DNA from 4 places in the Solwaraspora sp. WMMD791 genome. Region 3 is predicted to be linked to each of the others. Evidence: riboswitches for the same ligand, from Rfam matches in the RefSeq annotation. Region 3 holds a riboswitch; each other region holds the start of a gene.

Region 1 (2,196 bases), 2.1 Mb from region 3:
CCGACGTACATCCCGACATGGGACAGGCTGTAGTAGAAGACGAGGTCGCCGGGGCGCAGCTCGTCACGACTGATGTTCCTGGTCACCTGCCGCTGGCGTGCCGCGTTGTGCGGCAGTGAGACGCCGCCCTGCCGCCAGGCGGCCAGGGTCAACCCGGAACAGTCGTAACCGCTCGGGCCGGCGGACCCCCAGATGTACGGCTTGCCGATCTGCGCGCAGGCGAAGGTGACCGCCTTTCCGGCGGCTCCCCCCGGGTAGGTCGCCGGGCAGGGCGCCGGGCGCAGCGAGCCCAGGCTGGTGGACGATCCGTACGCCTGCAGTCGCAGCTCCTGCAGCCGGTCGACCTCGGCGTCGATCTCCTTGGCCTTCGCGGACAGCTGCGCCTCGGTGCTGGTCAACTCGACGATCAGCTGGTCCAGCGGTGCCTTCTCCGCGGCGTACTGCTCCTTGAGGTCGACCACGGCCTGGACGTCACGGGCCTGCCGGCGGGCGAACTGGTCGAGCAGTTCCAGCTGGTCGGCGAGGTGGGTCGGCTTGCCGCTGGTCAGGATCGCGCTGAACGCCGACGGGCTGCCGCCCTTGTACGACCGGGCGGCGAACTCGCTGACCCGGTCCATCGCGAGGTCGATCTGGACCTGCAGCGGCTGGATCTTCTTCTGCAGAGCATCGGCCTGCTTCTTTTTCGCAGCAAGGTCCTGCCGTACGGCGTTGTGCCGTTCGATGGTGGGCTCCAGTTCGGCCCAGACCTCGTCGATCTGCGCTTCGATCTCGGCCACGGTCTGCTGCGCCTGGGCGGGTGCGGGTGCGCCGGTCAGCAGCATGCCGACGCCGGTGGTGACCGCGATTGCCGCGCGGAGGACGCGTCGATGGGTGTTCGGGACCGTCCGGAGGTGGTCCTGGTCGGACCATCCGGGTCGCCGAGGGGCTGTCGTAGCCACCGGACTCCTTCTCCCCAGACCGCCTACCGGGTTAGCTGACGGGTTCGGGCGGAAAGGAGACGCCCTACCACAGACGACGCTGTGGATTCACCCCGGTTCCGTGGGTCCCCGGCTCGCCGTGTCGCTGACGATTTGGCGGTGTCAGGCCGAGGTCAACCGGGCTGGTTGACGTCCTCCCGACTCGACGATCCCCAAGGGTAGAGAGAGCCGTTCTCGTCACGCAAGCGAGATGACTACTCATTTCTCAACGTACTCGATCGATTGCTATTCGTATATCACCCGCCGTCGTTCACGCGTTCGAAGAACGAGGTCCGGGCCGGCCCGAAAGTGCCGGTCCGGACGATCGATGATCGCCGACCGCCCCGCACTTTCGGACCGTACCGACCGACGTTGACCTGCACGTTCAGCCGACCCGCTTGAATCCGACCACCGGCATGTTGTCGATATTCTCCATTTGCACGGGTTGTCCCGGGCGCGGCGCATGCACCATCATGCCGCCACCGATGTATAGACCGACGTGACGCAGATCACTAAAGAAGAAGACAAGATCACCTGGACGTGCCTCCGACCGGCTGACCGACTGACCCTGGTTCCACTGCGCGCCGGTGAAGTGGGTGAGCCCGACACCCGCACTCGCCCACGCGTACTGCGTCAGACCTGAGCAGTCGAACGCGTTCGGGCCGGTGGCACCCCAGACGTACGGCTTGCCGATCTGTGCGCACGCCGTACCGACCGCGACCCCGGCCGCCCCGCCGACCGACTCGGCCGGGCATGGCCCGGACGCTCCGGAACCGCCCGAGTAGCCGGTGGTCCGGTACGCGGCCAGCCGCGCCTGCTCCAGCCTGTCGATCTCGGCGTCGATCGTCTTGCGCTTCTCGGCCAACTCCTCGTCCTGCGCCTTCTGCTGCGCGATCAACTCGTCGAGGGCCTGCCGCTCGGCAAGGTAGCGGTCCCGGGTCTCGACCACCGCTGCGATCTGCTGCTGACGCCGCTTCGAGATCCGGTCCAGTACCAGCAGTTGATCGGCGAGACTGGTCGGCGAACCGGTCTTCAGCAGCGCGTTGAGTTCGCTCGACGGACCGGTGCGGTAGTAGCTGTTGGCCACCTCACCGATCTCGTCAGCGGCGAGACTGGCCTGCAACGACAGTGGCGCGATCCGCTTGTCGAGTTCGGCGGCCTTTTTCTGGTTGGCCTTGAGTTCGCTGCGAACTTTGTTGTACTGCTCGATCACCGGTTCCAACTTCAGCCACTGGGCGTC
Region 2 (2,196 bases), 1.5 Mb from region 3:
GTCCAGAGCCTGATCAGCTCACGAAATGAAGGCGTGACGAGACGGTTACGCCCAGGATCCCAGGGTCAGCCGCCGAACCGCTGCACGTCCGCGGTCGACCCGGCGACGATCAGCAGCGCGTCCGGCGGGATCACCGAGTCCGGTACGGCGTACCGCAGGTGCTGGTCACGTTCCTTGATGCCGACGACGGTGATGCCGTACCGCTGCCGCAGCCGGGCCTGCGCCAGGGTCTGGCCCGCGCTCTCCACCGGCGCGCACACCTTCGCGATCGCGAAGCCGTCGTCGAACTCGATGAAGTCGAGCATCCGGCTGGCCAGCAGGTGCGCGACCCGGTCGCCCATGGTGGCCTCCGGGAAGATCACGTGGTGGGCACCGACCGAGGCGAGGATCCGGCCGTGCTTGGCGGTGATGGCCTTCGCCCAGATCTCCGGTACGCCGATCTCGGTCAACGCCACGACGGTCAGGATGCTGGCCTCGATGTCGGCACCGATGCCGACGACCGCGCACGGATAGTCGGCCACGCCGAGGTGTCGCAGGGACTGTTCGTCAGTAGGATCCGCCTCGACCGCTCGGGGCAGCCGGTCGGTCCAGCGCTGCACCAGGCGGGGATCGCCGTCGATGCCGAGCACCTGGTGACCGAGCCGGCACAGCGACAGCGCCACCTGGCCACCGAAGCGACCCAGGCCGATGACGGCCACGCTGTCGTCGGCGACGCCGTCGTCACCGTCGGCCACGCCGGCAGCGCTGCCGCCGACGTCGGCCAGGGACGGGTCGCCTGCCGCCAGGGACAGGTCGTCTGCCATCAGGGAATCAATCCAGAGGTGTTATTTCCTATTTTCAACTTCTGTCGTATTTTAGGCAGTTGTACCCCTCGGCCGCAGCTCTATCGACACAGCCGGCCACGACATGCCGTAGGCCCGCCGATGCAGAAAGTGGACATTACCCAAAGTCGTTGTCCAGTAACGGAATTCTCCCTGGTCAACGACGGTCGTCGAGGTGTTGTCGCCGGTCACCGATCCGGTAAGCTTGCCGGCGGTCTCCGCCAGGCGGCACCCACCGGTGCCGGCGGTGACCGCCGCCTAATCGTCCTTCGGGGTGAGCCGGGGAACCACGTTTCCACCGGGGTGAATCCGCGACGTCGCGGTAGGGATCGTTCCGTCCCGAACCCGTCAGCTAACTCGGTCGGCGGCCAAGGAAAGGAACAGGATGACCGCACCCCTATACCGGCGGGTTCCGTTCACCGCCGCACTGGCCGCCGTGACCACCTTGCTCGCCGGCCTGGTCGTCGCCACCCCGGCCGCCGCCCAGGACCCCTCGGACGAAGGTGCGCAGCCACTGCTCAGCGACGTCATCGAGTCGACCAGCCGAGGCTTCGTCGAAGCAAAGGCCGCCGTCGAGGAGTCACGCAAGCGGCAACTTCAGCTCAACCTCGAACTGGAGAAGGTGGAGGAACGACTGGAGGCGCTCACCCCGCAGATCGGCGAGGTCGCCTCCAATTCGTACCGTCTCGGCCGGATCACCCCGGTGATGGTGCTGCTCAACAGCGCCAGCCCGGACGATCTGCTGGACCGGGCCGAGGGCCTGGACATGATCGCCATGCACGACAACAAGCGGGTCCGCGAGCTCAACGAGGCCCGCGAACAGGCCGCCCGGGCCGTCGCGGCGATCGAGGCCGAGGTGACCCGTGAGGAACAGCAGCTCGAGGTGATGTCCCGTCAGAAGAAGGAGGCGGAGAAGGCCCTGCAACTGGTCGGCGCGGTCGCCACCAACGGGTTCGTCTCGGCCACCTCGCCGGTCGCCGCTCAGGCACCCCGCAACGCGAACGGTTCCTGGCCGTCCGAGTCGTGCAGCCTGGACGACCCCACCACGAGCGGCTGCATCACCCCTCGGACCATGCACGCGCTCAACGAGGCCAAGAAGGCCGGCTTCACCCGCTTCGTCTCCTGCTTCCGACCCGGTGGTCCGTTCGAGCACCCGAAGGGCCGGGCCTGCGACTTCTCCATGCAGTCCAGCGGATTCGGCGGCGACGCCACCGGCGACGCCCGGCTCTACGGCAACAACCTGACCGCGTTCCTGGTCCGCAACGCCGACAAACTCGGCATCCTCTACGTGATCTGGTACCGCCAGTTCTGGTCACCGACGACAGGCTGGAGCTCCTACAGCGGCGCTGGCGGCGACCCGAGCAGCGACCACACC
Region 3 (2,196 bases):
GCCGCGAAGTCGCACGCCCGGCCCTTCGGGTGCTCACCCGAGCCGCCGTTGCGGAAGCAGGAGACATAGCGGGTGAAGCCGGCCGCCTTGGCCTGGTTGAGCGCGTGCAACGTACGCGGGGTGATGCAGCCGGAGGTGGTCGGGTCGTCGACGTTGCAGGACTCGCTCGGCCAGGAGCCGTTCGCGTTGCGGGGTGCCGGCGTCGCCGACGCGCTGGCCGACCCGGATCCGGACGAACTCGATCCCGACGAACCTGAGCCGGACGAACCTGAGCCGGAACTGTTCGCCGCCTCGCGCTCGGCCTGCTCACGGGCCTGCTCCTCGGCGGCGACGGCCACCGCCAGGGCCCGTTCGGCCTGCTTCTTGCGCTGGTCCATGATGGTCAGCTGCTTGCGCTGCTCGCGGATCTCGTTCTCGATGGCCGCCTTCGACCGGGTCACCTGGTCGCGGGTCTGGTACAGCTCGCGCAGCTGCTTCTCCTCGTTGGCGGTCACCGCGCTCAACGCGGCGGCGCGGTCGATGAATCCTTCCGGCGAGGTGCTGTTCAGCAGCGCCGAGACCGGACCGAGCCGGCCGTTGCGGTAGGCGCGGTCGACGAGGTGGCCGACGTTGGTGTTGCGGACCTCGAGTTCGGTCTCGACCTCGGCCAGCCGCGCGGTGAGTTGTTTCTGCCGCTTGCCGGAGTTGTCGAGCGCGGCCTTGGCGTCGATCCAGCCGCGCGAGGCCGCCTCGAGCTCCTTGCGCAGGCTCGGGGTGCCGCCTTCGTCGTCGGCGTCGGCGGGAGCGTAGGCGGGTAGCGCGGCGCCGGCCGGCGCCGGTGCACCAACCGGCGCTCCGGTGACGGCGATCAGGATCGCGGCCAGCGGCACCAGGCGGGCAAAGCGGTTCTTCCGCCCCGGCGTCGCGCGCCGGGGCCGTTCGGGGAGCGGGTACGTCACCGTGCAGGTTCCTTCCGTCAGCCGCCGACCGGGTTAGCTGACGGGTTCGGGACGGAAGATCCCTACCGCTGACGCGGATGCACCCCAGGAACATGGTTCCCCGGCTCGCCGTATGGCGATTAGGCGACGGCCTTCGCGGGCGCCGGAGGGGCGCCGCCCGGACGAAGACCGAGGCTGAGGCTACCGGTCCGGTCGCCATCTGTCGCGAGATCGATGACCATATTATGTCTAGATAAATCGGAAATAAAGGTACATCATCGTTGTTTGTGTCGCGGGAAGGTCACGAAACTTAAGCATCCGCTAATCACCAGTCCGCCGGTCCGCAGGGGTCCGCAGGTGACAGTGGCTCGACCTGCAGCGTTGCGTGGTCGATCCCGAACTCTTCGTGCAGTGCCTGCCGGGCGTCGCGCAGCACTCCGCCGACCTCGGCACCGGCCACGGTGGCCAGATGCGCCGAAGCCACCTCCATCCCCGGGGTGAGAGTCCAGACGTGCAGGTCGTGCACGTCGCACACGCCCGGTACGGCGGCCAGCCGGGCCCGCACCCGGGGCACGTCGACGTGTTCCGGTGCGGCCTGGACCAGCACCCGCAGCGCGGAGCGGGCCAGCCGCCAGGTCCGGGGCAGGATCAACGCTCCGACGGCGACGGCCACCACTGGGTCGGCGTACCACCAGCCGGTGGTGGCGATCACGAGGGCCGCCACGATCACCCCGACCGAGCCGAGTAGATCGCCGAGCACCTCCAGATAGGCGCCCCGGACGTTGAGACTCTCTTTGGCGCCGGAGCGCAGCAGCCCGAACGCGACCAGGTTGGCGACCAGTCCCGCCACCGCCACCACCAGCATCGGGCCGGCGGGCACCGGTTCCGGGTCGGCGAACCGGTGGACCGCCTCGACCATGACGTAGCCGGCGACCCCGGCGAGCAGCACCGCGTTCGCCAGGGCGGCGAGCACCTCGAGTCGGTAGAGGCCGAAGGTGCGCTGCGGATCGTCGGACGCGCGGCGGGCGGCGGCGATCGCGGCCAGCGCCATGCCGATGCCGAGGACGTCGGTGAACATGTGTCCGGCGTCGGAGAGCAGTGCCAGGGAGCCGGTGAGCAGCGCGGCCACCGCCTCGACGACCATGAAGACCGCCAGCAGGACGAACGCGACCCACAACCGCCCGTAGTGTCGCTGCCCGGCGGTGCCCGCACCGTGATCGTGTCCCGCACCCATCCCGGTCACCTTCCGTCGCCCGGTGTCCCGACGGCAGACTAATGC
Region 4 (2,196 bases), 3.1 Mb from region 3:
GCCGACAGCGACGCACCGTCGCCGGAGGACATCGTGCTGACCGGGCTGGAGCGCCAGCGCATCGAGGGCCTGCTGAACCACCTCGACGACCGGTCCGCCGGCATCATGCGGGCCCGCTACGGGCTGGAGGACGGCCGGGAGCACTCGCTCACCGAGGTCGCCTCGCGGTTCTCGCTGTCCCGCGAACGCATCCGCCAGCTGGAGATCCAGGCCCTCGGCCGGCTGCGTGAGCTGGCCCGGGCCGAAGGGTTGCAGGCGGCGTGAGCCCGGACGGGCCTGATCACCCCGGCTGAGGCCACCTGCACCTCTGGCCGGTGCCAGTGCCCGTGACACCGACGACGGCCCCCGGCACGACGACGGCCCGGCATCCGGTTCCGGATGCCGGGCCGTCGTGTCGGTGCCGGTCGGTCAGCGCACCCGGCCGTACCCGTACGGTGCCATCATGTCCACGCTGGCCAGTTCGACGGTACGGCCGAACGTCGGTGCGTGGATGACCTTGCCGTCGCCGACGTACAGGCCGACGTGGGCGAGGTTGTTGTAGAACACCAGGTCGCCCGGGGCCAGGTCACCGCGGTTGATCTTCGCGACCCGGTCCCACTGCATGGCGGCGTTGTGCGGCAGGCTCTTGCCGGCGGCCCGCCAGGCCGCCAGGGTCAGGCCGGAGCAGTCGTAGCCGTTCGGCCCGCTGGACGCCCACACGTACGGCTTGCCGATGGCGCCGTACGCGAACTCGACCGCGACGCCGGCGGCACCGGCGACCGACGGGATCTCGCCGGAGTACGACGAGCCGGACTCGGTTGCCGCACCGTAGGCCTCCTCCCGCTTGTCCATCAGCTTGTCGATGTCGGCTTCGATGGACTTCTTACGGTCGGCGAGCTCTTTGACCTGGGCTTCCTGCTTGGCGAGCGCTGCCTGCAGCTTCTCCTGCTCGGCCAGGTACGTCACCTGGGTACTGGTGAAGTTGCTGAGCCGCTGCTGACGGTCCCGCGCGAGGTGGTCGAGGGTGCCCAGCCGGTCCAGGAAGCCGTCCGACGAGCCGCTGTCGAGCAGTGCGCTGGCGGTGCTCAGCCCGCCCGACTTGTAGGCGGTCACCGCGATCTGTCCGACCTCGATCTCCGCCCGGGCCAGCTCGTCCTGCAGCGGGCCGAGCTTGGTGTCGAGCTCCTCGACCGCCGCCCGGGTGGCCTTGGACTCCTCGGTGAGCCGGTTGTACGACTCGACGACCTTGGCCAGTTCCTCGGATTCCTTGTTGATCTGCTGCGTGAGTTCGCTGACCGAGGGCTGGGCGGAGACGGCGACGGCCGGAACCACCAGCCCGGCGGTCACGCTGGCCAGCACGAGGGTACGCAGCAGAATCCGCGCTGTTGACAAGAACGCAGAACCCTTCTTCCCACGCCGCCTACCGGGTTAGCTGACGGATTCGGGCGGGAAGGTGTCGCCCTACCGCGTGCGGGCACGCGGATTCACCCCAGACTTGCTCGGTGGGTCCCCGGGTCACCACCACGCGATCACCGCACAACTACTTTCAGTGATTGCTGGATGGCGATTCGGCGGCACCGGGCCGGCGTCACCGGGGTCGGTGACTGGTTACCGGACCAGCGGATCTAACCTAGCCGCAACGGTTGCTCGCGGAAAGCCTCACTCGTCGTGATCCGTGGCATCGGCAATGGTGAAGTGGTGCCAGTAGTCACTGTACGTAGCGTGTGGTGGCGCTGTGTCATTCAATGGTGGGGCGAGTGGGTTCGCGCGGTGGTCACGCGGTGACCTGGCGCGAGGTTTCGATCGACTGGGTGAAATGCTCCATAAGTCGCTCTACGCTGTTGCTGGTGGGCATCCACTAGGGTAAATAAGAACAAAAGTGTCGTATCGGAGTCCAGGAAGCGTCCTGCCGTACGTCAATCAGCTAGGTGGCAGAATGCGTATCTTCCATCGAGTAGCTCGCCGTTTGCACAATGGACGCGCAAGGTCAGTGCCGTACCCGACCTTCGGAGGCAGCCGATGCGTGCCACCCGCCGGACCCCGCCACTACGCGGATCCCCGACCGTTCGCCGGGTCGCCCGGCCGGGCGACCGCAGCAGCACCACGACACCGTTGATCCCCAGGACATCCAGCAGCCGGCCCCCCGCCCGTGGCGCGGCGCCCGGCGCCAGCAGCCCGGTGACCCGACCCGCCGCCGCCGGGCCGACCTTCTACCGC

What was found. A riboswitch is a leader RNA that binds a small molecule or an ion and turns the genes downstream of it on or off. The one in region 3 is predicted to bind cyclic di-AMP.
Region 1: linked by a shared signal. The riboswitch ahead of O7623_RS20635 (C40 family peptidase) and the one ahead of O7623_RS11035 (hypothetical protein) in region 3 are both predicted to bind cyclic di-AMP.
Region 2: linked by a shared signal. The riboswitch ahead of O7623_RS17710 (hypothetical protein) and the one ahead of O7623_RS11035 (hypothetical protein) in region 3 are both predicted to bind cyclic di-AMP.
Region 4: linked by a shared signal. The riboswitch ahead of O7623_RS28580 (NlpC/P60 family protein) and the one ahead of O7623_RS11035 (hypothetical protein) in region 3 are both predicted to bind cyclic di-AMP.

The regions. Positions count from the first base shown of each region.
Region 1 covers NZ_CP120737.1:4,648,802-4,650,997, reverse strand. The annotation lists gene O7623_RS20635 (C40 family peptidase) at 1-938, opposite strand, end outside; cyclic di-AMP (ydaO/yuaA leader) riboswitch at 944-1,086, opposite strand; gene O7623_RS20630 (C40 family peptidase) at 1,342-2,196, opposite strand, start outside.
Region 2 covers NZ_CP120737.1:3,979,486-3,981,681, forward strand. The annotation lists gene O7623_RS17705 (TrkA family potassium uptake protein) at 66-803, opposite strand; cyclic di-AMP (ydaO/yuaA leader) riboswitch at 1,067-1,204, shown strand; gene O7623_RS17710 (hypothetical protein) at 1,207-2,196, shown strand, end outside.
Region 3 covers NZ_CP120737.1:2,509,777-2,511,972, reverse strand. The annotation lists gene O7623_RS11035 (hypothetical protein) at 1-872, opposite strand, end outside; cyclic di-AMP (ydaO/yuaA leader) riboswitch at 945-1,074, opposite strand; gene O7623_RS11030 (cation diffusion facilitator family transporter) at 1,243-2,151, opposite strand.
Region 4 covers NZ_CP120737.1:6,335,476-6,337,671, forward strand. The annotation lists gene O7623_RS28575 (sigma-70 family RNA polymerase sigma factor) at 1-264, shown strand, start outside; gene O7623_RS28580 (NlpC/P60 family protein) at 409-1,371, opposite strand; cyclic di-AMP (ydaO/yuaA leader) riboswitch at 1,382-1,524, opposite strand; gene O7623_RS28585 (DUF6232 family protein) at 1,999-2,196, shown strand, end outside.